DNA from 2 places in the Nocardia amikacinitolerans genome. Region 2 is predicted to be linked to the other one. Evidence: predicted binding sites of a transcription regulator. Region 2 holds the regulator's gene; the other holds the start of a gene.
What was found. The regulator HspR, encoded in region 2, represses chaperone genes until heat shock. The targets are predictions, from matches to a motif close to ANNTGAGTNNNNNNNACTCANNT.
Positions count from the first base shown of each region.

Region 1: a site for HspR is predicted at 2,972-2,994, ahead of lon (endopeptidase La). Genes of this name have one in related genera too.

Region 1 is NZ_OBEG01000004.1:411,815-427,495, forward strand. It holds gene CRP45_RS33925 (hypothetical protein) at 1-196, opposite strand, end outside; gene CRP45_RS20250 (TIGR03084 family metal-binding protein) at 551-1,342, opposite strand; gene CRP45_RS20255 (DUF445 domain-containing protein) at 1,450-2,805, opposite strand; gene lon (endopeptidase La) at 3,073-5,427, shown strand; gene CRP45_RS20265 (PaaI family thioesterase) at 5,925-6,368, opposite strand; gene CRP45_RS20270 (TetR/AcrR family transcriptional regulator) at 6,365-6,946, opposite strand; gene CRP45_RS20275 (DNA polymerase IV) at 7,131-8,198, shown strand; gene CRP45_RS20280 (oxidoreductase) at 8,341-9,336, shown strand; gene CRP45_RS20285 (ABC transporter ATP-binding protein) at 9,394-11,274, opposite strand; gene CRP45_RS20290 (FAD-binding and (Fe-S)-binding domain-containing protein) at 11,428-14,190, shown strand; gene CRP45_RS20295 (hypothetical protein) at 14,273-14,713, opposite strand; gene CRP45_RS20300 (DNA-3-methyladenine glycosylase family protein) at 15,071-15,681, shown strand, end outside.
Region 2 is NZ_OBEG01000004.1:748,312-763,992, reverse strand. It holds gene CRP45_RS21825 (FAD-binding oxidoreductase) at 1-983, shown strand, start outside; gene CRP45_RS21820 (FAD-binding oxidoreductase) at 1,025-1,801, shown strand; gene CRP45_RS21815 (FAD-binding oxidoreductase) at 1,893-3,062, opposite strand; gene CRP45_RS21810 (heat shock protein transcriptional repressor HspR) at 3,643-4,041, opposite strand; gene dnaJ (molecular chaperone DnaJ) at 4,041-5,198, opposite strand; gene grpE (nucleotide exchange factor GrpE) at 5,223-5,885, opposite strand; gene dnaK (molecular chaperone DnaK) at 5,882-7,729, opposite strand; gene CRP45_RS21790 (TetR/AcrR family transcriptional regulator) at 8,023-8,601, shown strand; gene CRP45_RS21785 (oxidoreductase) at 8,658-9,452, shown strand; gene CRP45_RS21775 (hypothetical protein) at 9,718-9,972, shown strand; gene CRP45_RS21770 (aldo/keto reductase) at 10,054-11,025, shown strand; gene CRP45_RS21765 (hypothetical protein) at 11,272-11,811, opposite strand; gene CRP45_RS21760 (hypothetical protein) at 11,808-12,086, opposite strand; gene CRP45_RS21755 (helix-turn-helix domain-containing protein) at 12,714-13,592, shown strand; gene CRP45_RS21750 (DUF397 domain-containing protein) at 13,589-13,795, shown strand; gene CRP45_RS21745 (DUF3558 domain-containing protein) at 13,990-14,493, shown strand; gene CRP45_RS33480 (hypothetical protein) at 14,510-14,890, shown strand; gene CRP45_RS21735 (hypothetical protein) at 14,890-15,681, shown strand, end outside.

The DNA of each region.
Region 1 (15,681 bases), 340 kb from region 2:
GTCGCGGACCCGGGTGTGGCGCGAAGGGCTCGACGATCGGCGCGGGCGGCGGCGCGGCTCGTCCGGCGCCGGAGTGGGTGTCGGCCATCTGGTTCACGACGTACCCACCTGCGACAAAAGTGAGGCTGAGGCTGGCCGCGCCGGCCAACACGATCGCGGTATGACGCATGATCTGAGCAGGTTTGTGTGCCGTCACGATGCGTTCCTTTCCCTCCGCCCCGACTCCCCTCGCGTCGTCGGCCCGCATCGTTGAAAGCCGAACGCCTGTCCAGGTTACGACGCTTCGCGATCTTGGACGGCATCCGTGCGAGCAGGATCACAATAGACCGCGCTACGGATGTTTCCGGCATCTGACGAGGGGGTAAAAATCGGTTAGCTGGCGAGCGTCATTCTCGACTGCCACTCTTAGACACCCGGCCAACGGCGTCCGGCCGTCGACGCGAACGGCGCACCCAAGTGTGGCGCTCGCCCGCTCCCGAGTTCTCAAATCGGGTCGGGTGAAGCCCGGTCGGACGTTGTCCGGCCGGGCTGCCTGCCATTTCGGCAGCGGTCAGGCGAATTGCCCTGCGGCCCGGCCCTCCCCGGACGGTCCCGCGAAGACCTGGGCGATCGTCAACCACTCCTGCGCATCCGGGCCTTCGGCGCGCACCGCCAGGTCGTCGGGGTGGCGGCGCTGGGTGACGAGCAGGCAGAAGTCCAACGCGGGCCCGCTCACCCGCTGCGCCGCGTCCTCCGGACCCCAGGTCCACACCGAGTCGTCCGGCGCGGTGAGTTCGACGCGGAATTCCTCGGCGGGCGCCGCCTTGCCCCGCACCGAATAGGCGAAGTTCCTGGTCCGCACGCCGAGATGGGCCACGCTGCGCAACCGCGCGGTCGGCTCGCGCGTCACGCCGAGCGCGTCGGCCACGTCCTGACCGTGCGCCCACGTCTCCATGAGCCGCGCGGTGATCATCGAGGCCGGGCTCATCGGCGGGCCGAACCACGGCAACTTGGTCCCGGCAGGTACCGCGCGCAGCGCCTCGATCAGCGTCTTGCGTCCGGCGCGCCAGCGCTCGAGCAGCTCGGAGGGCGGGGCCGCGGCGGCTTCCTCGGCCGCCTCGTCGACGAAGGTCAGCGCCTTGGGCGCGGCGGCGGTGACTTGTTTCGCGAACTCGTCGGCATCGGAGGCGGCGATGGTCGCGACCTCGTCGGTCCAGGTGAGGTGCCCGATCTGGTGGGCGATGCGCCAGCCGGGCGCGGGCGTCGGCCGGGCCCAGTCCGCGGGCGCCAGCGGGGCGACAAGTCGTTCCAGGTCCGCGCATTCGTCGGCGAAATCGCCGAGCAGCGCCTCGAGGTCAGCCATGAGTTCCCTTGCCGATCGCGGGCACACCGCCGCGTGTGCCTGGTGTGACCCAGCATCGCAGCGGCGCGGAAAAAATGCAAGCACGCGTGCTTGTATTTCCGCGTGGTCTACCACCCGAAAAGCACCAGGTGGGCCGCGCCGACGACCAACCCGAGCACGGCGCCGTGCAGGTACAGCAGCCAGGCGTCCTGCTCCACCGAGGCGTAGAACATCTCCATGAACTCGCCGGGGCTCAGCTGTTGCAGCTTGCGCGCGGCGAACTCGTCGATCTTCTTCGCCTGCTCGCGCGCGAACTCCTCGTCCTCGATCATGCTCGGCGCCAACGCGACAGCGGCACCGGCCGCGCCGACCTTGAGATTGTCGAACTGCCGTTTGCCGAACGCCGCGCGCACCATCGAGTGCGTGGGCCCTAGCTGGCGGTGGATCTCCTCGGAGATCAGCCGCTCGACGAGCTGGCGGGTCTTGTCGCCGTTCGGACCGTCGAGCAGTTCCGAGGCCAGGTTCGGCAGCGTGAGCACCTGGTACGCCAGGATGCGCGCGAGGTCGGTCGCGGCCTGCGGCTGGCGCTTGGCCAGCAGTGCCTGGCGCCACAGGTACTTGTACCGCGGCTGCGGATCGCCCGGCTCGAAGACCATCTTCACCGCGATGACGTTCACGATGACGCCGATCGCCGCCGCGCTGAGCAGCACGATCACCCAGGCGGGCACCCAGCCGAGCACCGGAATGCGGTCGTGCACGTGCAGATACAGCGCCATCAGCAGGCCGAACGGCGCGCCGAGGAAGCCGATGCGCACCATGAACTTCAGCTCGGGGGCGGCGATGGTGGTGGTGAGGTCCTTGAGGATGTCGGGGTTCTCGCGCAGGTAGCGGATGACGAAGCTCTTGATGTCGATGAGCTGATCGATGTTGTCGCCGAGCGAATCGAAGGCCCGGCGCGTCAGCTTCGGCAGCTGCCGGTCCACCCGCTGGTAGATGACCTGTCGCATCTGCCGCGGCACCGAGCGCCACAGGTCCGGGTTCTCCCGGTACATCACCTCGTCGACGAGCGGCTGCACCTGTTTACGCGCCAGCTCGGCGATGTAGTCGGCGATGCCGTACAGATCGAGCTCGTGGATGAAGTCCCTTGGACTGCCGATCCGCATCAGCGCCTTGTCGACGCAGATGCTCGCCATCTTCTCCGCGCGCGCCGGAATGAAGCCTTGGAAGCCGAGTTGGCGGCCGTCGCCCGAGAAGGTCGGCAGCACCTGCACCCGCCGCGGCAGGTACGGGTACAGCACGTGCAGACCCGGCACGCGGAAGCCGCGGAACTGTACCGGCCAGAAGAGCATCAGCACGCCGGTCCAGTTGGTCAGCCAGCCGGCGAGTGCGCTGAAAATGGGGAAAGTGACCAGGTCGACGACGAACTTCGTCTGGCCGGTGAGCTCTTCCCAGTCGATGAACACCCCTGAGGCGAGAGTGGTCATCCTGGGATCCCCCTAATGGCGCGAGCTGAAGAGGACCCCACATTCTCATTGCGATTGCGAGGGTGTCAACGCGGGAGCGGGAACTGTCACAGACGGCCGAGGTTCCGTTCTGTCTTCGCTCTGAGCGAACGTCCATGAGGGCGCGGAACAAAGACGGGAAGGGTGGGGTTGAGTAGGCATCGCTCAACTTTTGGAAGGGTCGAAGACGTGACTACACCTCAGAATCTGCCGGTGCTGTTCCTGACCGATCCGATCGTGCTGCCGGGCATGGTCGTGCCCATCGAACTGGACGAATCGGCGCAGGCCGCGATCGACGCCGCGCGCGCAGCCAAGTCCGAGGCGGTGCTGCTCGCGCCGCGACTGACCGAGGGCTATGCCTCGTACGGCGTCGTCGCGACCATCGAACAGGTCGGCCGGATGCGCGGTGGCGCGCCCGCGGCGGTCCTGAAGGCGGAGCGGCGCGCCAAGATCGGCCACGGGGTCACCGGGCCGGGCGCCGCGCTGTGGGTCGAGGCCGAACCGGTCGAGAATCCGGCGCCGGACGGCCGGACCAAGGAGCTGGCCGCCGAATACAAGAAGCTTGTCGTCTCGGTGCTGCAGCGTCGCGAGGCGTGGCAGATCATCGACGCGGTCAACCAGCTGACCGACCCGTCCGCGATCGCCGACACCGCGGGCTACGCGCCGTACCTGACCCCCGAGCAGAAGCGCGAACTGCTCGAGACTCCCGAGGTCGCCAAGCGCCTGACCACGCTCATCGAGTGGACAAAGGCGCACATCGCCGAGGCCGAGGTCACCGAGAAGATCAGTGACGAGGTCCGCGAGAATATGGAGAAGAGCCAGCGCGAGTTCCTGCTTCGCCAGCAGCTCAACGCCATTCGCAAGGAGCTCGGCGAGGACGAGCCCGACGGCGCCGAGGACTACCGCACCCGCGTGGAGCAGGCCGACCTGCCCGAGTCCGTCCGCGAGGCGGCGCTGCGCGAGGTCGGCAGGCTGGAGCGGTCCAGCGACCAGAGCCCGGAATCCGGCTGGATCCGGACCTGGCTGGACACCGTGCTCGAACTGCCGTGGAACGAGAAGACCACCGATTCCACCGACGTCTCCGCCGCACGCGCGGTGCTGGACGCCGATCACCACGGCTTGGACGAGGTCAAGGACCGGATGGTCGAGTACCTGGCGGTGCGGGCCCGGCGCGCGCAGCGCGGGCTGGAGGTCGTCGGCGGACGCGGCTCCGGCGCGGTGCTCGTGCTGGTCGGTCCGCCCGGTGTCGGCAAGACCTCGCTGGGTGAGTCCGTCGCACGGGCCTTGGGGCGCAAGTTCGTTCGCGTCGCCCTGGGTGGCGTGCGCGACGAGGCCGAGATCCGCGGCCACCGCCGCACCTACGTCGGCGCCCTGCCCGGCCGCATCGTGCGCGCCATGAAGGAGGCGGGCTCGATGAACCCGGTCGTGCTGCTCGACGAGATCGACAAGGTCGGTTCCGATTTCCGCGGCGACCCGGCGGCGGCCCTACTCGAGGTGCTCGATCCGGCGCAGAACCACACCTTCCGCGATCACTACCTGGACCTGGATCTCGACCTGTCCGACGTGCTGTTCATCGCGACGGCGAACGTCATGGAGACCATCCCCGGTCCGCTGCTCGACCGCATGGAGCTGATCACGGTCGACGGCTACACCGAGGCCGACAAGGTCGCGATCGCCCGCGACTTCCTGATTCCGCGCCAGCTCGAGCGCAATGCGCTGACCGCCGAGGAGGTTTCGATCACCGAGGAGGCGTTGCGCGAGATCGCGGCGAACTACACCAGGGAAGCGGGCGTGCGGCAGATGGAGCGCCTGATCGCGAAGGCGTTGCGGAAGGCCGCGACTCGGCTCGCGGAGGACGAAGTCGGTTCCGGCGCAACGGTGTCCGACATCGGTCTGGGTTACGACCCCGAACTCGGCTACGACACGATCTCTTCCGGTCACCTGACCATCGGTCTCGGCGACCTCAAGGATTACCTCGGCCGTCCCCGGTTCACCCCGGATTCGGTGGAGCGGACCGCGGTCCCCGGCGTGGCGACCGGCCTCGCGGTGACCGGCGCGGGCGGTGACGTCCTCTACATCGAGGCCAACGCCGCGGAGGGCGAGCGCTCGCTGACCCTGACCGGCCAGCTCGGCGACGTCATGAAGGAATCGGCGCAGATCGCGCTGACCTACGTGCGCTCGCACCTGGAGGAGATCGGCATCGAACCGTCGGTGCTCGACCGCAACATCCACATCCACTTCCCGGCGGGCGCGGTGCCCAAGGACGGTCCGTCCGCGGGCGTCACCATGGTCACCGCCTTGGTGTCGCTGGCCCTCGGCCGCCAAGTGCGCTCGGACGTCGGCATGACCGGCGAGGTCACGCTGAACGGTCGGGTCCTGCCGATCGGCGGCGTGAAGCAGAAGCTGCTCGCCGCGCAGCGCGCCGGGTTGAAGACCGTGTTCATTCCGGCCCGCAACGAGCCGGATCTGGACGAGGTGCCCGCCGAAGTGCTTGCGGCGCTGGATGTTCGACCGGTCGCCGACGTGGCGGACATCCTGGCCTACGCCATCGAGCCGGTGGTGGAGCCCGCGGTGAATCGGCCCGCCTTCGCTGCCACCGCATGAGTTCCGGGCCGGGCGCGGGAAACCGCGCCCGGCCCTTCCGGTTCGGGCAGGCTTTCGCTACCCCTGACTAGTGCCACACATGCTTTGCACGCCTCACATAGGCACCGCCTATGTGAGGCGTGCGAACCCTATGTGCCACCACCCCGCGAACCCGATCAAGCGCCCCGAGTTCTCTTTCGACGCCGCGGGTGCTGAAGGGGTGTGCCTGCCGCAGCTTGTTTGGAGCTGGGCTCGGTTTGGTGTGGGTGTTGCGTTGGGGTGACGGTTTTCCGTGTTGGGGGTACCCAAGGGGTGCGCCTACCAGTACTTTCGCCCATTGTTGTGGGTGCTCGGGTAGGCGCGCGTGAACTAGGTAGCCCCAACCTCCGGAACCACGTCCACCAACGCAACCAACCAACCGATCCGGACGAAGCACCCACCCGCACGCAACCATCAGCCCGTGCGGACGGCGCCACCCACCCGCCAGCAGCTACCAGCCCGGACAGCACCGCAGGCGATCAAGCGCCCCCGAGTTCCCTCTCGACACTGCGCGTAGTCCCCTGCGCCACAGCACAAAGCACCGCCTCCCCCTCCTCGGACTCGGCATAGATCTCGCAGCTCACCACGGCTTGCCGACGCGTGGACCCCGTCACCGAGGCCTCGGCCCGCAATCGCACCCCCGAGGCCGGGCGCAGGTAGGTGATGGTGAACCCGCCGGTCAGCACGTTCGGGCCGAGCACGGTTCCTGCGGCGAAGGTGAGGGCGTTGTCGGCCGCGTAGGCGAGCACTCCGCCGTGTACGAAGCCGAACTGCTGGCCGAGTTCCTGCCGGATCGGGATGACGAGGGTGGCGGCGCCGTCGCCGAATCGGGTGATCTCGGTGCCGACCAGATTCGCGAAGGGTTGCGCGGTCAGTATCTGTTCGGCCAGGTCGAGGTCGAGTGCTGTGGTGTCGACGGTCATTGCCGCTCCGTTCTTTTCGGTGTCGATCCGGCGTCGAGGGCGAGCCAGGCCGCCTCGGCGAGTTCCACGCCGACCTGTGTCGGCGCGACGCGGATGTTGCCGCCCAGCCACTGCCGCGAGTACTCCTGCGCGGGGCCGAGCCACAGTGCGTAGACGAGATCCAGGTCCAGTGCGCGCACCGCGCCGTAGGCCGCGTGGGTGCGGTACCAGCGCGCGATGTCGGTCATGAAGGTGCGGTTGGTTTCGCTCTCGCGCACGCCGGGCGGGCGCGCTGAGGTGAGAACCTTTGCGCGGTGCTGGTTTTCGGTCACCCAGCGCAGGTGCTCGCGCACGCCCGCCGTGATGCCCTCGCGCGCGTCGGTGCTCTGGCCGACCACCACCCAGAAGTGCTGCTGGTAGTCGCTCAGCGCGTGCGCCCACACCTGCCGGTACAGATCCGCCTTGTCTGGGAAGTGGTGGTAGAGCGCGCCGACGCTCGCTCCGGCCGCCTCGCGGATCTGCGCGAGCGTCGCGTCCAGCGCTCCGTACTCGGCGAACTGGCGCTCGGCCGCCAGAAGTAACCGATCTCGGATCTTCATAACCAGAATTTAGTTCTGTTTTCCCGCCGCCGCAACGCGGCAATGCCCTGGCCGGCTCCCCTGTGCGGAGACGCACCACCGGACCCTGTTTTTCCCGCCGCCAGGTTCTTACGCAGAGAACCACCCCATGAGCAGGTTCACCCGCTCCCGCATGGTTGTCGTACCAGTGCGGTATTACGGAGACGTGGCCAGATGGCTGTTGCATGTCGATCTCGACCAATTCCAGGCGGCGGTGGAGTTCCGCCGCCACCCGGAACTGCGCGGCAAGCCGGTCATCGTCGGCGGCCACGGCGACCCGAACGAGCCGCGCAAGGTCGTGACCTGCGCGTCGTATCCCGCCCGTGCGTACGGCGTGCGCGCGGGCATGGCGCTGCGCAGCGCACTGCGCAAATGCCCGGACGGAATCTTCCTGCCGCTGGACATGGCCGCCTACGAAGAGGCTTCCGAGGAGGTCATGGCGCTGCTGCGCACATTCCCCGGTCGGGTCGAGGTGTGGGGCTGGGACGAGGCGTTCCTGGCGGCCGACACCGACGATCCCGAACTGCTCGCCAGGGAAATCCGCGGCGCCATCGCCGAGCTGGACCTGACCTGCTCCATCGGCATCGGCGACAACAAACTCACCGCCAAGCTCGCCACCGGCTTCGCCAAGTCCGCGGGCAAATCCTCCGACGCACCCGGCGCGGGCGCCGCCGCGGGCATGTTCCGACTGACCGCCGCCAACTGGACCGAGGTCATGGCACACCGCCCCACCGACGCGCTGTGGGGCATCGGCAGCCGCATCGCCGCCCGGCTGGCCGACCTCGGCATCGACAGCGTCGCCGACCTGATGGCCGCCGACCGCCACCGCCTCGCCGACGCGTTCGGCCCGACCACCGGCCCTTACCTGTGGGTGCTCGGCCACGGCAAGGGCGACACCGAGGTGACCACCGAGCCGCGAATCCCGGTGGGCCGCAGCAAGTCCGAGACCTTCCCGCACGACCTCACCGATCCGGCCGAGATCCGCGCGCAGGTGGCGCGCATCGCGACCGAGGTCGCCGAGGAGATGGCCGAGGCGGGCCGGATCAGCATTCGGGTCTCGGTCACAGTGCGGACCAAAACCTTCTACACCAGCAGCAAACAGGCCAAACTCCCCGAGCCGACCGCCGACGTCGCCACCATCACCGAGACCGCGCTGCGCATCATCGACCGCTTCGACCTGGACCGCCCCGTTCGTCTGCTCGGCGTGCGGTTGGAGTTCGTGCCCGAGGGGTAACGGCCCTTGGTGTCGATCCGCAGGCGTTGACGTGCTGCGGATCGTGGCCCGGAGAATCGGACAGTCGCCCGAGAGGTGCGGCAACCGCGCGGGCCGTCGCGGAGCGCCTCGAGCGGCCGCCGATCCTCGTATGCTCGTCCGCATGGAGTTCTGGGCGATGGTGGCACACGAATCGGACAGCGGGATCGTGTTGACGCGGCAGCAGGTCGACGAGGGATTCCTCGGCCAGGGCACCGTGACGATCAAGGTGCACTACTCGAGCGCCAACTTCAAGGACGGACTCGCCATCACGCCGGGCGGCGGTGTGGTCCGCAACTACCCGATCGTGCCCGGCATCGACATCACCGGCGAGGTCGTCTCCTCCGAATCCGACGATTTCGCGCCGGGTGACCTGGTCGTCGCGCACGGCTACGAGATCGGCGTCTCGCGCAACGGCGGTTTCGCCGAATACGCCAGGGTGCCCGACGAATGGGTGGTGAAGCTGGACGGGTTGAGCACCCGCGACGCCGCCGCCCTCGGCACCGCCGGTTTCACCGCGGCGATGAGCGTGCAGGCCCTGCTCGACCGCGGCCTGACCCCCGACGACGGCGCGATCCTGGTGACCGGCGCTACCGGCGGCGTCGGCAGCGTGGCGGTAGACATCCTGTCCGGCCTCGGCTTCGAGGTCATCGCTTCCACCGGCAAGAAGGACGCGGGCGACCTGCTCTCCGAACTCGGCGCCAACGAGGTGATCGGCCGTCTGCCCGAGGATCCCGAGGCGAAGCTGCGCCCGCTGGCAAAGGCGCAGTGGGCGGGCGCGGTCGACAGCGTCGGCGGCAAGTCGCTGGCCTACGTGCTCAGCTGCATCGGCTACGGCGGCGCGGTCGCGGCCAGCGGCCTCACCGGCGGCCACGACCTCCCCGCCACCGTCATGCCGTTCATCCTGCGCGGCGTCGCCCTGCTCGGCATCGACTCGGTCAACCTCCCGATCGAGAAGCGCCGCGAACTGTGGTCCCGCCTCGGCAAAGACCTACGCCCCCACCACCTCTCCACCCTGGAGAACTACGCCCCGATCACCGAGGTCGAATCCGTGCTCCGCGACATCAAGAGCGGCAACCACACCGGCCGAACCGTCCTCGGCGTCGCCGGCGAATTCTGAGCCGACCAGACCGCGGGCCGCGCCGGTTGGTTCGGCGCGGCCTTTCCTGGGAGCGGGTCAGGCGGCGATGGTGACCGGGTCGTCGGCGAACTGGGTGCGGTAGAGCTCGGCGTAGCGGCCTTCGGCGGCGAGGAGTTGGGTGTGGGTGCCGCGTTCGACGACTCGGCCTTCTTCCAGGACGAGGATTTGGTCGGCGGCGCGGATGGTGGAGAGGCGGTGGGCGATCACCAGGGCCGTGCGGCCCTCCAGCGCTTCCGAAAGGGCTTCCTGCACGGCCGCTTCGGAGGTCGAGTCGAGCGAGGCGGTCGCCTCGTCCAGGATGACGACGCGCGGTTGCTTGAGCAGCAAGCGGGCGATGGTCAGGCGCTGGCGTTCGCCGCCGGAGAGGCGGTAACCGCGCTCGCCGACCACGGTGTCCAAGCCGTCCGGTAGCCCGGCGATCAGATCGTGCAGGCGGGCCCTGCGCAGCGCGTCCCACAACTCGGACTCGGTCGCCTCCGGGCGGGCGAGCAGCAGGTTGGCGCGGATCGTGTCGTGGAACAGGTGCCCGTCCTGGGTGACGAGGCCGACCGTCTCGTGCAGCGAGCGCGCGCCGATCTGCCGCACGTCGGCGCCGTTGAGCCGGACAGCGCCGCCGTCCACGTCGTACAGGCGCGAAACGAGTTGGGCGATGGTCGATTTCCCTGCTCCCGACGAGCCCACCAGCGCCACCAGCTGTCCGGGCTCGGCGCGCAGCGACACATTGTGCAGCACGTCGACCCCGCCCCTGGTGTCCAGCGTCGCGACTTCCTCCAGCGAGGCCAGCGACACCTTGTCCGCCGACGGGTACGCGAAGGTCACGTCGTCCAGCTCCACCGCGACCGGACCCTCGGGCACGGCGATCGCGTCGGGCGCGTCCTCGATCAGCGGACGCAGATCGAGCACCTCGAAGACCCGCTCGAAGCTCACCAGCGCGGCCATGATCTCCATCCGCGCGCTGGCCAGCGCGGTCAGCGGCGTGTACAGCCTGGTCAGCAGCAGCGAGAGCGCGACGACCGCGCCCGCGTCCAACTGCCCGCGCAGCGCGTACCAGCCGCCGAGCCCGTAGACCAGGGCGACCGCCAGGGCCGAGACCAGCGTCAGCGAGGTCACGAACACCGTCTGCAACATCGCGGTGCGCACGCCGATGTCGCGCACCCGCCGGGCCCGCAGCGCGAACTCGTCGGACTCCTGCTCGGGGCGGCCGAACAACTTCACCAGCGTGGCGCCCGGCGCGGAGAACCGCTCGGTCATCTGCGTGCTCATGGCCGCGTTCAGCCGCGCGGCCTCGCGCTGCAACCCGGCCAGCCGGTTGCCCATTCGCCGCGCCGGGATGACGAACACCGGAAGCAGCACCAGCGCGAGCAGCGTGATCCGCCAGGAGATGCCGAGCATCACCGCGAGCGTGAGCGCCAGCGTCACCAGGTTCGCGACGACACCGGACAGCGTGTCGCTGAAGGCTCGCTGCGCGCCGATCACATCGTTGTTCAGCCTGCTCACCAGCGCGCCGGTCCTGGTGCGGGTGAAGAAGGCGATCGGCATCCGCTGCACGTGGTCGAACACCGCACGGCGCAGGTCAAGGATCAGACCTTCGCCGATCCGCGACGACAGCCAGCGGATACCGAGCCCGAGGGCCGCGTCCAACACGGCGAGCACTCCGATGATCGCCGCCACCGTCACCACAACGCGCGGCGCGGCCCCGCCGACGATGTCGTTCACCACCCGCCCGGCCAGCACCGGCGTCGCCACCGCGAGCAGCGCCGAGACCACGCTGAACACCAGGAACACCGCGATCCGCCGCCGGTGCGGCGCGGCGAACCGCAGGATGCGCTTCGCGGTGGCGAGACTGAACGGGCGCTGCTCGTCGGGCGCGTTCATCCGCCGATACATCTGGCTCCACGCCACCGATTCGATACTCACGATCGCTCCCTCTCGACCCCCGCCATCCAACTACTGGCCACCGACACTAGGACCTAAACAAAGGTTGAGATCAAGCCGATTCCCGCACAGCCTGCGCACGGTCGGAGCGAACCCGAAGGCACGCCCTAGGCTGGCATCGTGACCGAGGAGCGGATGCTGGCAGCGCTGCGCACACGGGTCGACGGCGAGGTCGACGCGTCACCCCGCCGCCGCGCGGAGTACTCCTCCGACGCGTCGAACTATCGCGTGCCGCCGACCGCGGTGGTCTTCCCGCGCACCGACTCCGACGTCGCCGTAACCCTGCACTTCGCGCGCGAACACGGCCTGCCGGTCACCGCACGCGGCGCCGGAACATCGGTGGCGGGCAATGCGATCGGCGCCGGGCTCGTGCTCGACTTCAGCAGGCACATGAACCGCATCGTGCGCATCGACCCCGACAGTCGAACCGCGCGGGTGCAGCCGGGCGTGGTGCTGTCCGCATTGCAGGCCGCGGCTCGACCGCACGGGTTGCGGCTCGGCCCCGACCCGTCCACGCAGAACCGCTGCACCCTCGGCGGCATGATCGGCAACAACGCCTGCGGTCCGCGCGCCGTCGCGTGGGGCCGCACCTCCGATACCGTGCGCGAGCTGCGCATTCTCGACGGAACCGGAACCGAGCGCGTTCTCGGGAACGATCTCGCCGCCGTGCCCGGACTGTCCGAGTTCACCAGGTCCAACCTCGCCGTACTGCGCACCGAACTCGGCCGTTTCGATCGGCAGGCGTCGGGCTACGGACTGGAACATCTACTGCCCGAACGCGGTTCGGCCGTCGCCAAGTCGTTCGTCGGCAGCGAGGGCACTTGCGGGCTGCTGCTCGACGCGGAGGTCGAACTGGTCGAATTGCCGCGCGCCACCGTGCTCACGGTGCTCGGTTACCCGGACATCGCGACCGCCGCCGACGATGTCGCCGCCGTCATGGCGTGCGCGCCGATCGCGGTCGAGGGCATCGACGCCCGCCTGGTTGACGTGGTTCGCACGCACCGCGGCACGGTGCCCGAACTGCCGCGTGGCAACGGTTGGCTGTTCGTCGAGACCACCGGCGCGAACGCGGCCGAAGCGCTCGCGATGGCGGAAACGCTGTGCCGGACCACGCACGCGCTGGACGCCCGCATCGTCACCGACATCGCGGCGGTCGCGGCGCTCTGGCGGATCCGCGCCGACGGCGCAGGCCTCGCCGGACGCACGTCCGACGGCAGTCCGGCCTGGCCCGGCTGGGAGGATTCCGCCGTCCCACCCGAGCACCTCGGCGCGTACCTGCGCGATTTCGCCGAACTCACCGCGCAGCACGGAGTGGACGGTTTGCTCTACGGCCACCTCGGCGACGGCTGTATCCACGTGCGCCTCGACCTGCCGATCACCGAAGCGCCGCAACGCTTCCGCGCGTTCGTGTTCGACGCCGCCGAACTCGTGGTGCGCTACGGCGGTTCGCTGTCGGGCGAGCACGGCGACGGGCGGGCCCGCTCCGAACTGCTCTCGGTGATGTACTCCCCCGGGACGCTCGCCGCTTTCGCCGGATACAAGGCGCTGTTCGACCCCGACGACGTGCTCAACCCCGGCGTTCTGGTCGAGCCGCGCCCGGTCGACGCCGACCTGCGCGTCGCTGGTCTGCCGCGGGTTCCCGGCGCCGGCTTCGCCTTCCCGCACGACGACGGCGACATCGGCACCGCGGTGCATCGCTGCGTCGGTGTCGGCAAGTGCCGCGCCGACAGCTCCGCCGCGGGCGGTTTCATGTGCCCCTCGTACCTGGCCACCGCCGACGAGAAGGACAGCACCCGAGGCCGCGCCCGCGTCCTGCAAGAGGTGGTGCGCGGCGAACTGCCCTGGTCCGCGCCCGCCGTCGCCGAATCGCTCGACCTGTGTCTTTCCTGCAAAGCCTGCCGCTCCGACTGCCCGGCCGACGTCGACATGGCGACCTACAAGGCCGAGGCCATGTACCGCCGCTACCGCCGCAGGCCACGCCCGCTCGACCACTACGCCCTCGGCTGGCTTCCGCGCTGGCTCCGCCCGGCGAGCCGAATCCCCCGCGCCGCCAACGCGATAGCCGGAATCGACTGGTTACGCCGGATCGGCCTACGCGCGGCGGGCATCGACCCGCGCCGCGAAATCCCCCGCCTGGCCGACCGCCCGTTCCGCCGCACCGCCCGCGCCCGCGCGCTGCTGTCCCCCGAACCGCCGACCCCCGACGTACTCCTCTGGGTCGACACCTTCACCGACGCCTTCGACCCCGACATCGCCCACGCCGCCGTCACCTTGATCGAATCGCTCGGCCACCGCGTCCGAATCCCCCGCCGCCGCGTGTGCTGCGGCCTGACCTGGATCAGCACCGGACAACTCGACGGCGCGCGAGCCAAACTCCGCGCCACCCTGGCCGAGTTGGACGAGCACGTTCGCGCGGGCGGCATCGTCGTCGGCCTGGAACCTTCGTGCACCGCCACCCTGCGCGCCGACCTCCCCGAACTCCTCGCCGACGACCCGCGCGCCGCACCCACCGCGGCGGCCGTCCGCACGCTGGCCGAGTTCCTGCTGGACCACCCGGACTGGCAGCCGCCGCGGCGGCCGAACAGCCGAGTGGTCGTCCAGCCGCATTGTCACCAGCATTCGGTGGTCGGCTTCGCCGCGGATCGCCGGATATTGGCGGGCACCGGCGCGCGGGTGACGGAGATCGCCGGATGCTGCGGCCTCGCCGGCAATTTCGGCATGCAGAAAGGCCACTACGACATTTCGGTCGCGGTGGCCGGTAATGGTCTGCTACCCGCGCTGCGCGAGGCGCCCGACGACGCGATATTCCTCGCCGACGGTTTCTCCTGTCGCACCCAGAGCGCCCAGCTGACCGGCCGCCCCGGCCTGCATCTGGCGCAATTCCTCATGGGCGAGTGACAAACAGGTGGTCCACGGCACTGTCGCGATCAGTGCCGCGCACCTGGATCGTCCGAAAACGAGAATCGTCGATCCCGAGGGATCAGGGCAGAACCTGCGGAATGACGTCCGGGGCGATCGCGCCGACGATCAAACCGACCAAGGCGCCCTGGAAAGCGGGGCCGAGGACACACAGCGGGATGAGGGGAATCCCGACGATGGTGGCGCCGCAGACTACGGCTCCGAACACGGCTCCGACAATCGCGCCCGCCGCCGCGCCATTGGCCAGCGGATCGTGGTTGGCCGCGTTCGGGTTGGTGGCGATGTCCTGCGGAGCCGTGGCCGCCACCGGCTGCGCCACCTCCGGGGTGGCTGGCTGTGCGACATCCGCGGCGGCGGGCCGGGCGACGACCGGGATGACCTGCTGAACCGTGTCCGAAGTCTCGACCGCCTGCACGACGCCAGCCGACTGCGGGGCGATGCCCGAGGCGTCGGCGGAAGCCGCTCCCGCGCCCGCGAAGGTCACCGCGACCGCGAGCGGCAATGCCGCGACGAGAGCCTTACGGCCGAATTTTCTGGTGGCCAGACGCGTGATTTCCGTACCCTCCCGGCCCGTGAACGCAGCAAACCGATTGGCGTGCAGAAGGTTTCACGGGCGAATTACAACGATGAAAGTTATGGAAGGTTATATCCGAGCCTGGTCGCCCGATCAAATCTTGGTGCGGTACGCACGCGGCGGAATTGTGTTCGACGACAAGATCATTGGCGCATCGAGCCTGGTTCCTACAGATTCGGGCCGCGGAGGTCCGCTCGTTCCGGGCCCCCAGGTGATGCCGTCGCCGACCGGGCCGGGTGCGCTAGCCGCACCCGAGTCGCGGAGAATGGGTCCGTGCGCGAACAGATGGCAACGGCCGCGCGGTCCGGCCTGGCTCGAACGGTGACGTCCGACCGGCCGATCGATCTCGCGCACACCCTCGCGCCGCTGCGCCGCGGTACCGGCGACCCCTGCCATCGGGTGACCGCCGACGGCGCGCACTGGCGCGCTTCCCGGATGCCGAGCGGTCCGGTGACCTACCGGCTCGTCCAGGGCGATCGGTGTTCGGTGCTGGCACAGGCATGGGGCGCGGGCGCGGCCGAGTTCCTCGACCGGCTCGAGCACATGCTGTGCCTGGACGAGGACCTGTCCGGCTTCGCTCCCGAGCACCCCAAGCTGGCCGAGGCGCACCGCCGCTTCCCCGGCCTGCGCATGCTGCGTACCGGCTTGGTCCTGGAATCGCTGGTGCCCGCCGTGCTCGAGCAGAAGGTGCACACCATCTCGGCGCGCGCCTCCTGGCGAAAGCTGCTGCGCGAGTTCGGCGAGCCCGCGCCGGGGCCCGCGCCGGACGGGCTGCGCCTACCACCGGACGCCGAGACATGGCGGCGCATCCCGTCCTGGACCTACCATCGCGCGAACGTCGGACCGCAACGCGCGCAGACCATCGTGCGCGCGGCGCGGCTCGCGGAATCGCTGGA
Region 2 (15,681 bases):
CCATCCAGTTCGTGCTCGACCACCTGGAGGACTGGGACCGCGCGCAGAAGTTTCTCGAGCAGCTGGCGCGCGACCATCGGAAATACGGCGTCGAGGCCGCACACTACGACCAGGCGGGCCGCGCGCTGCTCGCCGCGTTCCGCGTGTACAACGGCGCGATGTGGAACCGTCAGCTCGAAGAGGGCTGGCGCGACATCACCATCCTGATCTCGGCGTCGATGGCCATCGGCGCCAACTCCGACAAGTCCCAGCCGTACTGGGAGGCGACGGTGGTCGGCCACCGCAGGGTGCTCGAAGACCTGGCCATCGTGCGTTTGCAGTCGGATTCGCCCGTGCCCTACCAGGCCGGGCAGTACGTGCCCGTCGCCGTGCCGCAAAGGCCGAAGATGTGGCGCTACTTCTCACCGGCGATCCCGTCGAATCCTTACGGCGAGATCGAATTTCACGTGCGCAAGATCCGCGGCGGCTGGGTGAGCCCGGCCATCGTCAACGAGACGCAGGTGGGCGATCGCTGGCTGATCGGCGGCCCGCTCGGCGGCCTGCACGTCGACCGCGACGCCGGGCGCGACGTGCTGCTGATCGGCGCGGGCACCGGCATCGCCCCGCTGCGCGCCCAGCTCATCGAGATGAGCCAGCGCGGTATCAACCCGCGCGTGCACTTCTTCATCGGCGGCCGCTACCCGTGCGATCTCTACGACGTGGAGAACATGTGGCAGCTCTCGCAGAGCAATCCGTGGCTCACCATCGTCCCGGTCTGCGAGCAGAAGACCAACCCGTGGTGGTACCCGCACCCCGCCGCCGACGCGCCCTACGGCATGCACCGCACGCTGGTCGGCAATCTGGGCGCGGTGGTGGCCAGCTTCGGCGCATGGGCCGACCGTCAGATCCAGATCGCGGGCTCGGCGCGGATGATCGCCGACACCCGCAGGGCACTCATCGCGGTCGGGACGCCGGAGCACGTCATCAGCTGCGATCCCGTCTGATCCACCGCGGCCCGCGCCGCACAACTACAAAAGGAGTTCTCATGACGGAGCCGGGCGCGCTCGGCAACGGAGTCGCGCAAGCGGAGTGGACCTCGACCGTCGTCGGCCACCACCGCTTACGCCACGACGTGGCGGTCATCCGCCTGATCGGCGAGTTCGTGCCGTTCGTCGCAGGCCAATCCGTCGAGGTCAGGGTTCCGCAGCAGCCCGGAGTTCGCCGCAGGCTCTCCCCCGCGCTACCGCCCTCGCTGGACGGCAAGCTGGAGTTCCACGTGCGCACCGTGCCCGGCGGCTGGCTCAGCGGCTCGTTGGTCGCCGACACCCAGCCGGGCGACGAGTGGCGCATCGCCGCGCCACAGGGCGCCTTCACCGTCGACCCGGAGGGCGACGAGGTGGTGATGATCGCGGGCGGCACCGGCTTGGCGCCGATGCGTTCGCAGATCCTGGAACTGGCGAGGGTGCCGGAGCCGCCGCGCACCTACCTGTTCGTCGGCGGCAGTTCCCCGCGCGACCTGTACGCCGCCGACATGCTCTACCTGCTCGCCGAGGAGCTGGACTGGCTCACCGTCGTGCCGGTGGTGGAGAGCCTGGAGGACCCGAACTGGGAAGACGAGTGGTACGAGCAGACGCGCGTCGACATCGGCTTCCCCGCGGACGACCTGCTCGAGGGCACCCTCGCCGACGTGATCGCCTCGCACGGCGCCTTCGATCACCACCAGGTGCTCGTCTGCGGTTCCCCCGCGATGACGCGGGCCACGCTGGATCGGCTGGTCGAGACCGGCACCCCCGCCGAACGCATTCAGTACGAAGGGCTTTGACAGCCATCGTTCCGGCGAAGGCCGGGATCCAGTCGCAGACCCGCGGATAGTCGTCACCCGCTTGGATCCCGACCTTCGCCGGAACGACGACTCAGAACAGCGGATCGTGCCGGATGTTCTTGGTCTGGGTGCCCGCCGCCATCAGGCGGAACTTGGTGGTCTGCACCATCGAGGGCGAGCCGACGATCTGCACGTCGCGATCGGCCCACGGCCCGTAGCTGGCGACGACCTTGCCGATCTGGCCGGTCATGCGCGGCTCCAGGCCGGGCCATATTCGCTCGACCTCCCCGGCTTCGTAATGCCACCAGGGGTTTTCGTCGCTCTCGCTGACCGGCGTGACGGTCAGCCAGCGGTTGGCCATGGCCAGCTTGCTCAGCGTCTCCAGATCGTAGAGATCGCACGGGTGATGCCCGCCGACGAACAGGTGCACCTTCGGATTGGTTCGCCGCAGCGCCATCTGCATGAGCTGGGCGCGCAGCGGCGCGATACCGGTGCCGCAGCCCACCATGAGCATCTTGCGTTTGGTGTTGCGCGGCACGCCGAGTCCGCCGAGCGGCGAGCCGATCAGCCACTGATCACCCACCTGCGTCTGGCCGACGATGGCCGGGCTGACCCAGCCGCCGAGCACGCCGCGCACGTGGAACTCGATCTCGCCGTTGGCATTCGCGGGGACGGCGGGTGAGAGGTACCGCCACATCCGCGGACGCGACGGGATCTGCACGCTCATGTATTGGCCCGCGGCGTATTGCATCGGCTGGTCGAGCTGTAATCGCACGATGGCCAGATTGCGTAGGACGAGCCGGTTCTCCAGCACCCGGCCGGACCAGACGGCGGGTGTCGCCTCCTTCTCGGCGGCGCCCATCATGGTTTCGCCGATGACCGTCAGGCCCTCGTCCCAGGCCCTTTCGACCTCGTCGGTCCACATCTCGGTGCCCGCGAAGCGCCGCATCGCGGTCTTCAGCGAAGTGGCCACCGCGACGTAGTGTTCGGCTTGCACACCGTATTTGCGGTGATCGCGGCCGAGTTGGGCGAGGAACGGCAACAGCTTGTTCGGTTCCTCGAGCCGGTCGAGCGCGTAACCGATGGCTTTGACCAGACGGTCACGCTGCGAATCCATTGCGGCGGGGAAGAAATCGCGGACCTGCGGATAGTCCGAGAACAGGATCGCGTAGAACGACCTGGCTAGTCTTTCCGGCCCCCCTTCCTCCGCAGCAACCGCCTTGAACGTCGTTCTGATCAAAGCGACAGTCCGCGAATCCATTTGTGTCACAACCCCATTTCGCACTAGAACACAATGCGCGCCGGCGAGTGAGGTGCTGCGGGACACTCGACAGCAGCCGATGCCAAGGAGTGTAAGCGAGGTTAGCCAGCAACGGAATGCCACCGTCGAACATCACGCGTGTAATTCCACCAAAACAAGAATCGGAAGAGCAAAACTCGCAAATAACAGACCGAAAGACTGCGCTAGAGCGGCTAATTCGGTCATATCTCCACCGAATTCGCGCGCCCCGCTTTGCAAGACTCGTCCAGTTGACCCGAGCCGAGCGATCCTGCGGCAACCCTTTGTGCGCCATCGAAGTTCGCGCGAGAGCAACTTCCGCGCATCCCGGCGGGCAAGAAAGAAGAGAACCGCTCGGTTCGATACACCGTACGAATTCGACCGCGAAAATACTTGCGCGCCAGCAAACTCGGGCACTTTTCAGCAAACTTGCACTGATAATCGCGCAGAGCGTCCTGCGCATTTCGCACACAGGGCGAACTACTGATCAATTGACCAGAAATATCGAAGGGCCCCGCTCCGACCGGAAAGAGTCGGCAGCGGGGCCCGAGAACCCTTCGCCTCAGCGCTTGTTGCGTGGCTTCCAGACCACCAGCGCCGTACTGCGCTGCGGCGGAGAGAGATCCGGACGGTAGCCCGCCCGCAGCCGCTCCAGCTCCGCACGCGTCTGGGCGAGTTGCTCGCGCAATTCCTCGACCTGATTGGTCAATTCGATGATGCGTTTGATGCCCGCCAGGTTCACGCCCTCGTCTTGGGACAGCCGCTGCACTTCGCGCAGCAGCTCGACGTCCCGCGCCGAGTAACGTCGCCCGCCACCCGAAGTGCGTTGCGGCGTCACAAGTCCGAGGCGGTCATAGGTGCGCAGGGTCTGCGCGTGCATGCCCGCCAGCTGTGCCGCCACCGAGATCATGAAGAACTCGGTTCGCGACCCACCGGACGCATTCTTCGGATCAGTGGACATCACGCACCTGCCCATCCCGCACGAGGATCGAATCCGCTGGACTTCTCCGCCTCCTGGTAGCGCTTCAGCGCGTCGACGGCATCGCTGTCCAGTTTCTGCGGCACCGCGACCTTGACGGTGACCAGCAGGTCACCGGCGCCGCCGCCGCGCTTGGGAACGCCGCGGCCGCGCACCCGCAGGATCCGGCCGTCGGCGGTGCCCGGCGGCACCTTGACGCCGACGCGCCCTTCCAAGGTGGGCACGGAAACCGTTGTGCCGAGCACCAACTCAGCGTAACTGACCGGCAGCACCAGAGTCAGGTCGTCGCCGTTGCGGCCGAAGACCTTGTCCTGGCTGACGTGCACGGTGACATACAGGTCGCCCGAAGGCGCACCGCGCAGTCCCGCCTCACCCTGTCCGGTCAACCGGATCCGCTGGCCGTCGCTGACACCGGGCGGAATCCGCACCGTGATGGTGCGGGTGCGGTTCTGGATGCCGTTGCCGTGGCAGTCGGCGCACGGGTCGTCGATGATCGAGCCGGAACCCCGGCACTCGTCGCACGGCTCGCTGAAGCCGAACGCACCCTGGTTGCGGCTGACCACACCGGTGCCGTTGCAGATGGGGCAGACCCGGGGACTGGTCCCCGGCTTCGCGCCGCTGCCGTGACACGTGGTGCACGGCGACGGACTCGTCATCCGCAGCGGAACGGTGACGCCCTGCGCGGCCTCACGGAAACCGAGGGTCGTCTCGGTCTCCACGTCGGCGCCCCGCCGGGGACGACTCGTTGTGCGCGAGCCGCCCCGGTTGAACAAGCCACCGAGCAGGTCGCCGAGTCCGCCGTCGCCCGTGGTCGCGCCGCCGAAGATGTCGCCGATGTTGAAGTCCTGCGAGAAACCGCCCCCGCCACCGGTTGTGAACCCGCCGCGCGGATAACCGCCGCCCGCGAAGAGCTTTCGCGTGTCGTCGTACTCTTTGCGCTTGGCCGGATCCGACAGCACGGCGTGCGCCTCGCTGACGGCCTTGAAGCGCTCCTCGGCCTTGGTGTCACCCGGATTGGCGTCCGGATGCAGGTCGCGGGCGAGCTTGCGGTAGGCCTTCTTGACCTCGTCCTGCGAAGCGCTGGAGGAGATACCCAGCTCCTTGTAGAAGTCCTTTTCGATCCACTCCCGTTGGCTCACCGAGTATCTCCTCCTTTCGCAGTGTTAATTGTCGTCCGCATTGGCATCTACATCCGATGCCTCGTTCGCGGCCAGATCGGCCACGCCATCGGTTACCCCGACGAGCGCGTGCCGAAGCACCCGATCGCCGAACCGATAGCCCTTGCGCATCACGACACCGAGCACCGGATCCGCGCCGGAACCCTCGTGCTGCACGGCCTCGTGCAGGGTCGGGTCGAAGGGCTCGCCCTCCGCGCCGAACTCCTCGAGGCCTTGCTTGCGCAGCGCGTCGACCAGCTTGTCCGCCACCGACTTCAGCGGTCCGGACTCCAGGTCGCCGTGGGCCCTCGCGCGATCCAGATCGTCGAGCACGCCGAGCAGTTCGGTGACGACGGCCGCCTTGGCGCCGTCGATGGCGGCCTTGCGGTCGCGCTCGACGCGGCGCCGGTAGTTGGCGTATTCCGCGGTCAGCCGCTGCAGGTCGGCGGTGCGCTCGGCCAGCTCGCCACTGATGGTGTCGGCCAGCGTCTCGGCTGCCTCGGGAGTCCCGACGCCGTTGCCTTCCGCACCGTTCCCGCCCTCGGGGCCGGGCCCGGCCGCGGTATCCGCGACCGGCTCCCGAACCTCACCGGTGGCCGGGTCGACCTTGCGCTTGTCGACGAAGGTGATCGGCTCCTGTGCCGAATCGCCCTGGTTGTCCTCGGTCACTTCTTCTCCGTGTCGACCGGCTCGTCGACGACCTCGGCATCAACGACCTGGTCGTCGTTCGCGGAGCTGGACGCGCCGTTGCCGGACGCGGCCTGCTCGGCGGCAGAGGCCTCGTAGATGGCCTGGCCGAGTGCCTGCGACTCGGTGGCGAGCTTCTCCACCGCGGACTTCACTGCCGCGATGTCGGTGCCCTTCAGCGCCTCGTTGGCCTCGGCGATGGCCGCCTCGACCTTGGACTTGACGTCCGCGGGCACCTTGTCCTCGTTCTCCTTGATGAACTTCTCGGTCTGGTGCACCAGCGACTCGGCCTGGTTGCGGGTCTCCGCCTCCTCGCGCCGCGCCTTGTCCTCGGCCGCGTGCGCCTCGGCGTCCTTCACCATGCGGTCGATCTCCTCCTTGGACAGGCCGGAGCCGTCCTGGATCTTGATCGTGTTCTCCTTGCCGGTGCCCTTGTCCTTCGCGGTGACGTGCACGATGCCGTTGGCGTCGATGTCGAAGGTGACCTCGATCTGCGGCACGCCGCGCGGGGCCGGGGGGATGCCGGTCAGCTCGAAGGAGCCGAGCAGCTTGTTGTGCGAGGCGATCTCGCGCTCACCCTGGAACACCTGGATTTGCACCGACGGCTGGTTGTCGTCGGCGGTGGTGAAGGTCTCCGAGCGCTTGGTCGGGATGGTGGTGTTGCGCTCGATGAGCTTGGTCATCACGCCGCCCTTGGTCTCGATGCCCAGCGACAGCGGGGTCACATCGAGCAGCAGGACGTCCTTGACCTCACCCTTGAGCACACCGGCCTGCAGGGCGGCGCCGACGGCGACGACCTCGTCCGGGTTCACGCCCTTGTTGGGCTCCTTGCCGCCGGTCAGCTCGCGGACCAGGTCCGAGACGGCGGGCATACGGGTCGAACCGCCGACGAGGACCACGTGGTCGATGTCGGCGACGTTGATGCCCGCGTCCTTGATCACGGACTGGAACGGCGCGCGGGTGCGGTCGAGCAGGTCCGAGGTGATCTTCTGGAACTCGGCGCGGGTCAGCTGCTCGTCGAGGAACAGCGGGTTCTTGTCCGCGTCGACGGTGATGTAGGGCAGGTTGATCGAGGTCGACTGCGACGACGACAGCTCGATCTTGGCCTTCTCGGCGGCCTCGCGCAGCCGCTGCATGGCCATCTTGTCCTTGGTCAGGTCGATGCCCGAGCTGCCCTTGAACTTGTCGACCAGCCACTTGACGACGCGCTCGTCCCAGTCGTCACCACCGAGGTGGTTGTCACCGGAGGTGGCGCGGACCTCGACGACGCCCTCGCCGATCTCCAGCAGCGAGACGTCGAAGGTGCCGCCACCGAGGTCGAAGACCAGGATGGTCTGTTCCTTGTCGCCCTTGTCCAGGCCGTACGCCAGCGCGGCCGCGGTGGGCTCGTTGACGATGCGCAGCACGTTCAGACCGGCGATCTGACCGGCTTCCTTGGTCGCCTGGCGCTGCGAGTCCTCGAAGTAGGCGGGCACGGTGATGACCGCGTCGGTGATCTCCTCACCGAGGTAGGCCTCCGCGTCGCGCTTGAGCTTCATCAGCACGCGGGCGCTGATCTCCTGCGCGGTGTACTTCTTCTCATCGATCCCGACGGACCAGTCCGTGCCGATGTGGCGCTTGACGGAGCGGATGGTGCGGTCGACGTTGGTGACGGCCTGGTTCTTCGCAGGCTGACCGACCAGCACCTCGCCGTTCTTCGCGAAAGCGACGATCGACGGGGTGGTGCGCGATCCTTCCGAGTTGGCGACGACCACCGGCTCGCCGCCTTCGAGAACGGCGACGACCGAGTTCGTGGTCCCGAGGTCGATTCCGACCGCACGAGCCATGTTGTTTCCTCCTGATTGACGTTCTTGCTTGTGTCGGTGCCGGGCGAGTCCGGCCCGCCCTACGGCGTGTCTTGCGACCGCCGCGAGACCTCGCCCCTAGCACCTCACGGAGCACGATCCCAGCAACGCTGAGCGTGGTCGGCTCAATCCTGCACCGATCCGCACCGGGCGTCAACTCAAACTTGAGTCCGACGCGCTCAACGTCGTCGACAAGCTCAACCGCCGACCTGCGCGACCTATTCCCGGAATTCCTAAATTGACCTACGGGTACAAAACTGGCTAGGCTCGATCGCGTGGGCAGGCCGAAACAGTTCGATCCGGACGCCGCCGTCGCGCGGGCGACCGAGGTTTTCTGGCGCAAGGGCTATGCCGACACGACCCCGCAGGACCTCGTCGACGCGCTCGGTATCGGAAAAGGCAGCCTCTACAACACCTTCGGCAGCAAGCACGCGCTGTTCGAGCGGGCGCTCGAGCACTACCGGGACAACCAGTCCGCGACCGTCACGGGACTGCTCGAGCAATCCGGACCGGTCAAGGAGCGGCTGCGCGACGCGTTGCGGCTGGTCGCGGAGGCCAATCTCACCGATCCGGATCGCCGCGGCTGCCTCGCGGTGAACACGGCGGCGGCACTCGGTGGCGTGGACGCGGAGGCCACCGCGCTGGTCGGGCGGATGTTCGACCGCACAGAGGCGGCGTTCCAGGCCGCCATCGAGGAAGGGCAGCGCGCCGGGGAGATCGACCGGGGCCGGGATCCGCGGGCGACGGCGAGCATGCTGCTGAGCACGTTGGTCGGGATGCAGGTGTTGTCCAAGACGGCCGACGGGCCGGACCGTTCGATGCGCACGATCGACGCGGTGATCGACTCGCTCTGAGCTCCCTGTTTCGGATGCGCTTTCGCGCGCCCAAGTTTTGTACCTCTAGTTAAAGAATGGAAGGCAACATGGATCTCCAGCTCAACGGCAAGACCGCGGTCGTCACCGGCGCCAGTCGGGGCATCGGGCTCGCGACGGTGCGCCGGCTGACCGCCGAGGGCGTGCGCGTCGTCGGCGCGGCGCGCAAACCCACCGCCGAACTCGAGGCGGCGGGTGCGGTGCCCGTGGCGGTCGACCTCGCCGCGCCCGAGGGGGCGGCCGAACTGGTGGAGCGCGCAACTGCCGAGCTCGGCGGCATCGATCTGCTGGTCAACAACGTCGGCGGCGGCGACGCGGTGGACATCGGTGGATTCGCCGATATCGACGACGCGCACTGGCGAGAAGTGTTCGACCTCAATCTCTTCGCCGCTGTGCGGGTCACCAGGGCGGCACTGCCGTTCTTGACCGATGGCGGCGGCGCGATCGTGAATGTGTCGTCGATCGGCGCGCGCCGCCCGGCCGGACCGCCGCTGGCCTACCACGTCGCCAAGGCCGCGCTCACCGCGTTCGGCAAGGGGCTGTCCGAAGAGCTTGGACCGCAAGGGGTTCGGGTCGCTACCGTGTCCCCTGGTCCGGTGCGGACCGATATCTGGGAGGCGCCGGACGGTTTCGGCGGAAAACTGGCGGCGGCTGTCGCGCTGGAGCAATCCGAATTCTTGAATCACGTGCCCGCGCGGATGGGGATGGTGACGGGGCGGATCACGGAGCCGGACGAGGTCGCGGCGCTGATCACGTTCCTGCTTTCGGATGTGGCCGGCAGCATCACGGGGTCGGATCATCTGATCGACGGGGGGATCGTCAAGTCGGTCTGAAGGGCATGCTGGCATACCATGAGGCGGACGGCGCCACGGCCGAACGGCGGAACCTGACGCAGATAGCCACCACAGATGGACGCCATTTTTCCGTAGTTCGCCCGAGACACACCGACATCTTCACGCTGCTGCCCTAGCGTCGGCAGGCAGTGCATGCCGCCTGTCGACGCAGTAGGCAGCGTCGTGGTCCCGCTTCGACTGTGTAACAAGCATTTCCAGCGGGCCGATGCAGGCAGGTCAGCACGAAGCTCGGGGATGAGGACGGATGCGGGTCGTAATCGGGATCGCCATGATCGCTTTGGTCGGCACGCTCGCGTACAAGAAGGGGCTGCAACCGTTGGCGTGGTTGCTGGCGGCCGGCCCGATCGGGTTCATCGTGTTGTTCTTCCTGCCGTCGGCGAAGGAGGAAGGGTTGGACCGAGCGGCCCGGGCGTCGCGGGTCCGGTTGGGAAACACTGTGGGATGGGTCATGTCGGGGCTCGTTGTGCTGGGGTCGATCGTTTTGTTCGCAGTGCGTTGACATGGAGCGCACTCCAGCTCATAGCGTTCTGTGCCGGAACGTTTTTCGAGCACAGGAGGTAGCACCATGATCGACGGCCGCATCCGGCATCTCGGCGAACTCGCGGTCTCCGCGCAGGGTCTGGGGTGCATGGGCATGAGCCACGCGTACGGCGCGGCGGACGACGATGAGTCGATCGCCACGCTGCACCGCGCCCTCGACCTCGGCGTGACTCTCCTCGACACCGCCGACTTCTACGGCTCCGGCCACAACGAGGAGCTGATCGGCCGGGCCATCGCCGGACGCCGCGACGAGGCCGTGCTCGCCACGAAGTTCGGCTTCGCCAACCGTCTCGGCGAACCCACCTCGATCCGCGGCGACGCCGCCTACGTACGGCAGGCGTGCGACGCGTCGCTGCGCAGGCTCGGCGTCGACCACATCGACCTCTACTACCAGCATCGCGTCGATCCGCAAGTGCCGATCGAGGAGACCGTCGGCGCCATGGCCGAGTTGGTTCGGGCCGGAAAGGTCCGCCACCTAGGACTTTCCGAGGCGAGCGCGTCGACCATCCGGCGGGCGCACGCGGTGCATCCGATCGCCGCGCTGCAGAGCGAGTGGTCGCTGTGGACCCGCGATCTGGAGGCCGAGATCGTCCCCGTCTGCCGCGAACTCGGGATCGGTATCGTCCCGTTCTCCCCGCTCGGCCGCGGCTTCCTGACCGGCAGATACAACTCGGTCGCCGAACTGGCGGAGAACGACATGCGCCGCAGTCAGCCGCGTTTCGCCGACGGCAACCTGGAACAGAACCTGGCGATCGTCGCGAAACTCGACGAACTCGCTACGGCCAAGGGCGTCACCGCGGGGCAACTCGCCCTGGCCTGGGTGCAGCACCGGGGCGACGACGTCGTCCCCATCCCCGGCACCCGACGTCAGCGCTACCTCGAGGAGAACCTCGCCGCCCTCACCGTCGACTTGTCTCCCGAAGACCTCATCGCCATCGAATCCGCCGCTCCGCCCTCCCAAATCGCCGGCCACCGCTACGACCCGACCAGTCTCACCTTCGTCAACGGCTGAGGCGCGAGGAGTTCGGGGCCTCGTGGTGCCGTCGTCACGGCACCACGAGAACCGGGCGTCCTCAGTCAGCGGTCGTCGTGCCGCAACGACGCCTCCGGGGACAGCACAACCGACGACGCAGCCTAGGTCGGGTGGCGAAATACCCTGCGGCGGACGAGGAGCCGATACGAGGCTTGTATCGGCGACGACGCCAACGCGGCCGAGCGGTGATCCGGGCCGCGGAGGCGCCGCGAGGTTCTGGAGGCTTCACACGGACCGGAGCCGGGCTATCGCGGCGTGGTTGGCCCAGGGGTCCAGGGTGATCGCGGCCGCCCAGGCATGTGCGGCGGGTGCGCGGCGGTCGAACAGGTCGATCCAGGTTTCAATGGCTTCGCGGGTGTCGTGCACGCGGGTTGGGGTCTGGCGGAGTTCGCCCAGGTGTAGGTAGCTCAGTGTCGTGTAGGCCCGGGCGCGAGCATCGAAAATCGTTGCGGCGCAGAGGTCTGAGCCCTCGGCATCCGACCCGCGCTCCGCCGTACCGGCTTCGGCGACGAGCCCACCACTCGTCCGGTGCGCCAGTCCGAATGCCCACAGCCGCCCGCCGAACCGGCGCAGCAACCATTCGGCGGATTCGAGGATCGGCGACCGCGCGGCATCGGGATCGAGGACGACCGCGGTGTGCGCCATGTCGTGGGTGGCGGCGTCGGCGGCGCGGGCGAAACCCCAGAAGTGGACCGTGCCGGAACCGGACGCGGCCGGGTCGGTGCGGCATTCGGTCAGCATGGCCCCGAGCATCGCGTCGATCACGGCGCGCGGTGGATATCGCAGGACGGGGCCGGTCGCGGACGCGCTGGTGCGCCGACCCGCGCCCATGTGCTCGGCGGGCATACCGTCTCCAGATCGAAGTTCTCGCAGATCCGCGCGGGCCGGTCGTCGACGTGGGCCAGGTCGTGGACAACGATCGCGACGATCCCCGCCGCCGCCGCGAGCCCGAGCACGAACCCGACCGGATCGGTGCAATCGTCGGGCGGCCGCACCGTATACACGTACCGATAGCCCATGGCCCGCGCATGCCTCCGCACAGCGACCTCGTGCCGAGCGGCGGCCTGCCCCGACACCCCGCCCCGCACGAACCCCAACGCCGTCGGCCTGGCGTCCGAAACAGGTTGTACCCCCGCAGAATTCAATCCGGTGGTCAGTTCATTTCGCTGTCGCTGCGTCATAGGGTCATGCTGCGCAGCGCACGCGACCAGGGCGGTACGAAACACTCGACTCCCAGCGATCGCCCTATCACGCCAGCATGATTCCCGACTCGACTACCCAGGAATTCTCGCGGTGGGATAACGCCACGCACACCGTGGGAGCACGGACGGACAACTCCGGCAACGGAGCTTCGGGCCACATCCACGAAGAAGCCGTCTCCAACCTGGATTGCGTCGGGACTCGGCGGCTCCATTCTCCTTCGAAGTGACGTCCCCCATATCCGTTCGGCGGGTGCGCATTCCGTCGCCGGGAGACGTTCGCGCTGGTCGCGCGTTTCTTTCCGCGTGGCACGTCTTGTGCATAAGCTACGCAGCGTGCTCCACGCGGCAGTTCGACGACCTCGAGGGTCGGCGATACGACTCGGAACCCTGTTGCGACGGGCGCACAACGATTCTCGCCGTGAGTAACCATCGATCGCACCGTGCGGGAGCAGGGGAGGACGCAGGATGGTGAGCGCCAAGAAGGGCGCGAGCAGGACGACGACACTGCCGCGCCGCCAACTGGGCCGAGCGCTGCGCGACGCGCGCCAGGCCAATGGGTACACCCTCGAAGAGGTCGCCGAAGTGCTGGAGATCAGCCGATCCTCGCTGGGGCGGCTGGAACTCGGGCAGAACGAGCGGGTGAAGGTTCGGGACGTCGAGTACATCTGTGAGTACTACGGGGTGCCGGAGGAGCGGACGGAGTACCTGAAAATTCTTGCGGCACAGGGCAATGCTCGGGTCTGGTGGGAGGACTTCAGGGATGTAATCCGGCCCGGGTTCAATACGTACCTGCATTTGGAGGCGGCAGCGGCGGGGTTCCACTTCTTCCAGTCACTCGTCATACCGGGGTTGTTGCAGACTGCCGGCTACGCGCGGCGCGCTGTGGCTTCCCCAGGTCCTTGCACACCCGAGGAGATGGACCGGCGGGTCGCTCTACGCATGAGGCGATCCACAATTCTTACTCGGCGTCACAAACCATTACGAGCCGAATTTCTTCTGCACGAGTCGGTGCTGCGCACCGTGGTCGAGTCTGAACGCACGATGGCCGCACAGCTGCGCCATATCGCCGATATGGGGACACGCGACAACGTATCCGTGCGGGTCGTCCCATTCTCCGCTGGATTCCCTGCCGGTTTGGCGATACCGCCATACATCGTCATCGATTTCCCACAGCATGAGCCATCGGTTGTCTATACCGAAGGCGCGATCGGGAACGCGATTTTCGAGAGAGGCGACGAAGTAGCGCGCTTTCAGGAGATTCACGGTGCCCTCCAAGGTGCGGCACTCGAGGAACGACCATCGAGAGATCTGATCCGTACCATGGCAAGGAGTTACGAACGGTGAACGAACTGTCCAGCGCAATCTGGTTCAAGTCGAAGCACAGTGGAGATGGCGAGGCGTGCGTCGAGGTGGCATGGCTCGATGCCGGTCGGGTCGGTGTTCGTGATTCGAAGGACCCGACCGGTCCGGCTCTGGCCTTCACCGCGGAGGAGTGGGAAGCCTTCACTATGGCGGTCGTGGACGGTCGGTTCACCCGGCCCGCCTGATCATTCGGGCGCCGAGCGGCCCGCAGACGGCGACCCCGACATCGGCTTACCAAGTCACAGCCCAGGTCCTCATGCTCATGAGCGCAAGTCACGTGACAGTCGGCGTAGCAGGTCGGGCAGTCCGGCATCTGCTACCGTTTGACCAAACCTGAGTCCGGGGCGAGAGGGTGGGGATGAGCCGTCGAATCACGTTGATGTTGCTCGGGGTCGTGCTCGCGTCCGGCGCGGTCGGGTGTGTGGACAACACGAGCGGGTCGCCAACGACTACCAGCACGGCGGCAGCGGCTCTGTTCAATCCGTGCACAGGCATTTCCGATGACGTCGTGCGAGCGGCGGGAGCCGATCCAGCCACCGAAGAGTCAGGCATCGCCGGAGTACATCAGCCAGGCTGGGAAATCTGCGGGTGGACAGCGAAAACGTACTTCATAACTGTTTTCTCGACCGGCCGCACCGTTGAAGAGTTCGAGCGCAAGCCCGGGAATGTCGAATTCCAGGATGTGACGGTCGCAGGTCGTCAAGGTCGGCAATTCAAAGTCGAGGGCGCCTCGAAGGACGACCTGTGCGACGTCCTCTTCCCCGCCACTCAGGGCGTCGTGCAACTGCGGGTCCAAAACATGGCCAGAATGGATGGCGTCGAAGACCCGTGCACTGTGCTGTACCGCGTCGGCGAGTCGATGGTGCCCACGTTTCCGCGTTGATCAGGGAGGGGATCGTATGAGTGACAATGCATTGAAGTGGAGCCAGCTTGCCAGCCAAGCCCGAGCGGGAGAGCTGTACCTTGACGACCAGAATGCCGCGTATCTGTGCGCAAAGGCATGTGACCAGCGACTAGCCGATCTACGGGATCTGCTCAGATTGACCGCTAATGCGCAGAACGTCTCCGGATTCGGAGACTTCAACATGGGCAACGACCTCGTCCAGAAGTTCCTGAAACAGGCCACCGGCGAAGACAATTCGATCGACAAGGTCATCCTCGAACACATCGAGACCGTGCAGAACATGCGCGAGGTCATGGCCATCTCCTTCAAACGCATCACCGGCCAAGACGTCGAGAACGCCGCCCCGATCACCAACGCCACCGAGCAGGTCGGCTGATGGGCAACCCTGCCGCCAGCCTGCAAATCTTCGACCCGGGACAGCTGGGCTCGGCCATGCTCCGCAGTCTCACCAACTGGATATCCGGTGAGGAGCTGCAGCCCGAGGTCGACCCGTACTCGGTGCAGGACAAGTACAACCGCCAGCGCACCGACGTGCGCGACCGGGCAGGCGACGTCGGCTTCCAGGGCGCATACCGGCCCAAGGAGGTACGGGGCACCGACGAGTTCGACCGCGACGATCTCGCCACACTGCGCCGTAGGGTCGATCAGATCAGCATCGAGACCGTCAGCAGCCTGTCCACCACCTGGAACACCATCGCCCAACGGCATCAGACCTCGCTGGACACCTTCTCCCAGGCGATGGCCAAGGCCACCGACGACAGCGTGTGGAAGGGGTCGGCGCGCGACGCGGCGCTCGGCGCGGTCAACGGCTACACGGCGGAGGCCGCTCAGGTCACCAACGCGGCGAAGCTGACCGGCAACAAGCTCGCGGAATTGCAGACCGGGCTGGAACCGACCAAGCAACTGGTGCCGCATCCGCCGGAGCACCGCAGCGGCATCGACAATGCCCGGGCCTGGATCGCCGGGCGTGGCTGGCGCAACGACGATGTCGCCGAATACAACGCAAGGACCGAGGCATTGCGTGTCCTGAAGACCGTGTACGCCCCGGTGGTGCTGGAGACCGACACCAACGTGCCGCAGATTCCACGCCCGGCGCAGACCACCAAGCCGGGTGACCCCAAGGTCGGCCCCGGCCCAGGTGACGGTGGTGGCGGCAATGGTGGCGGT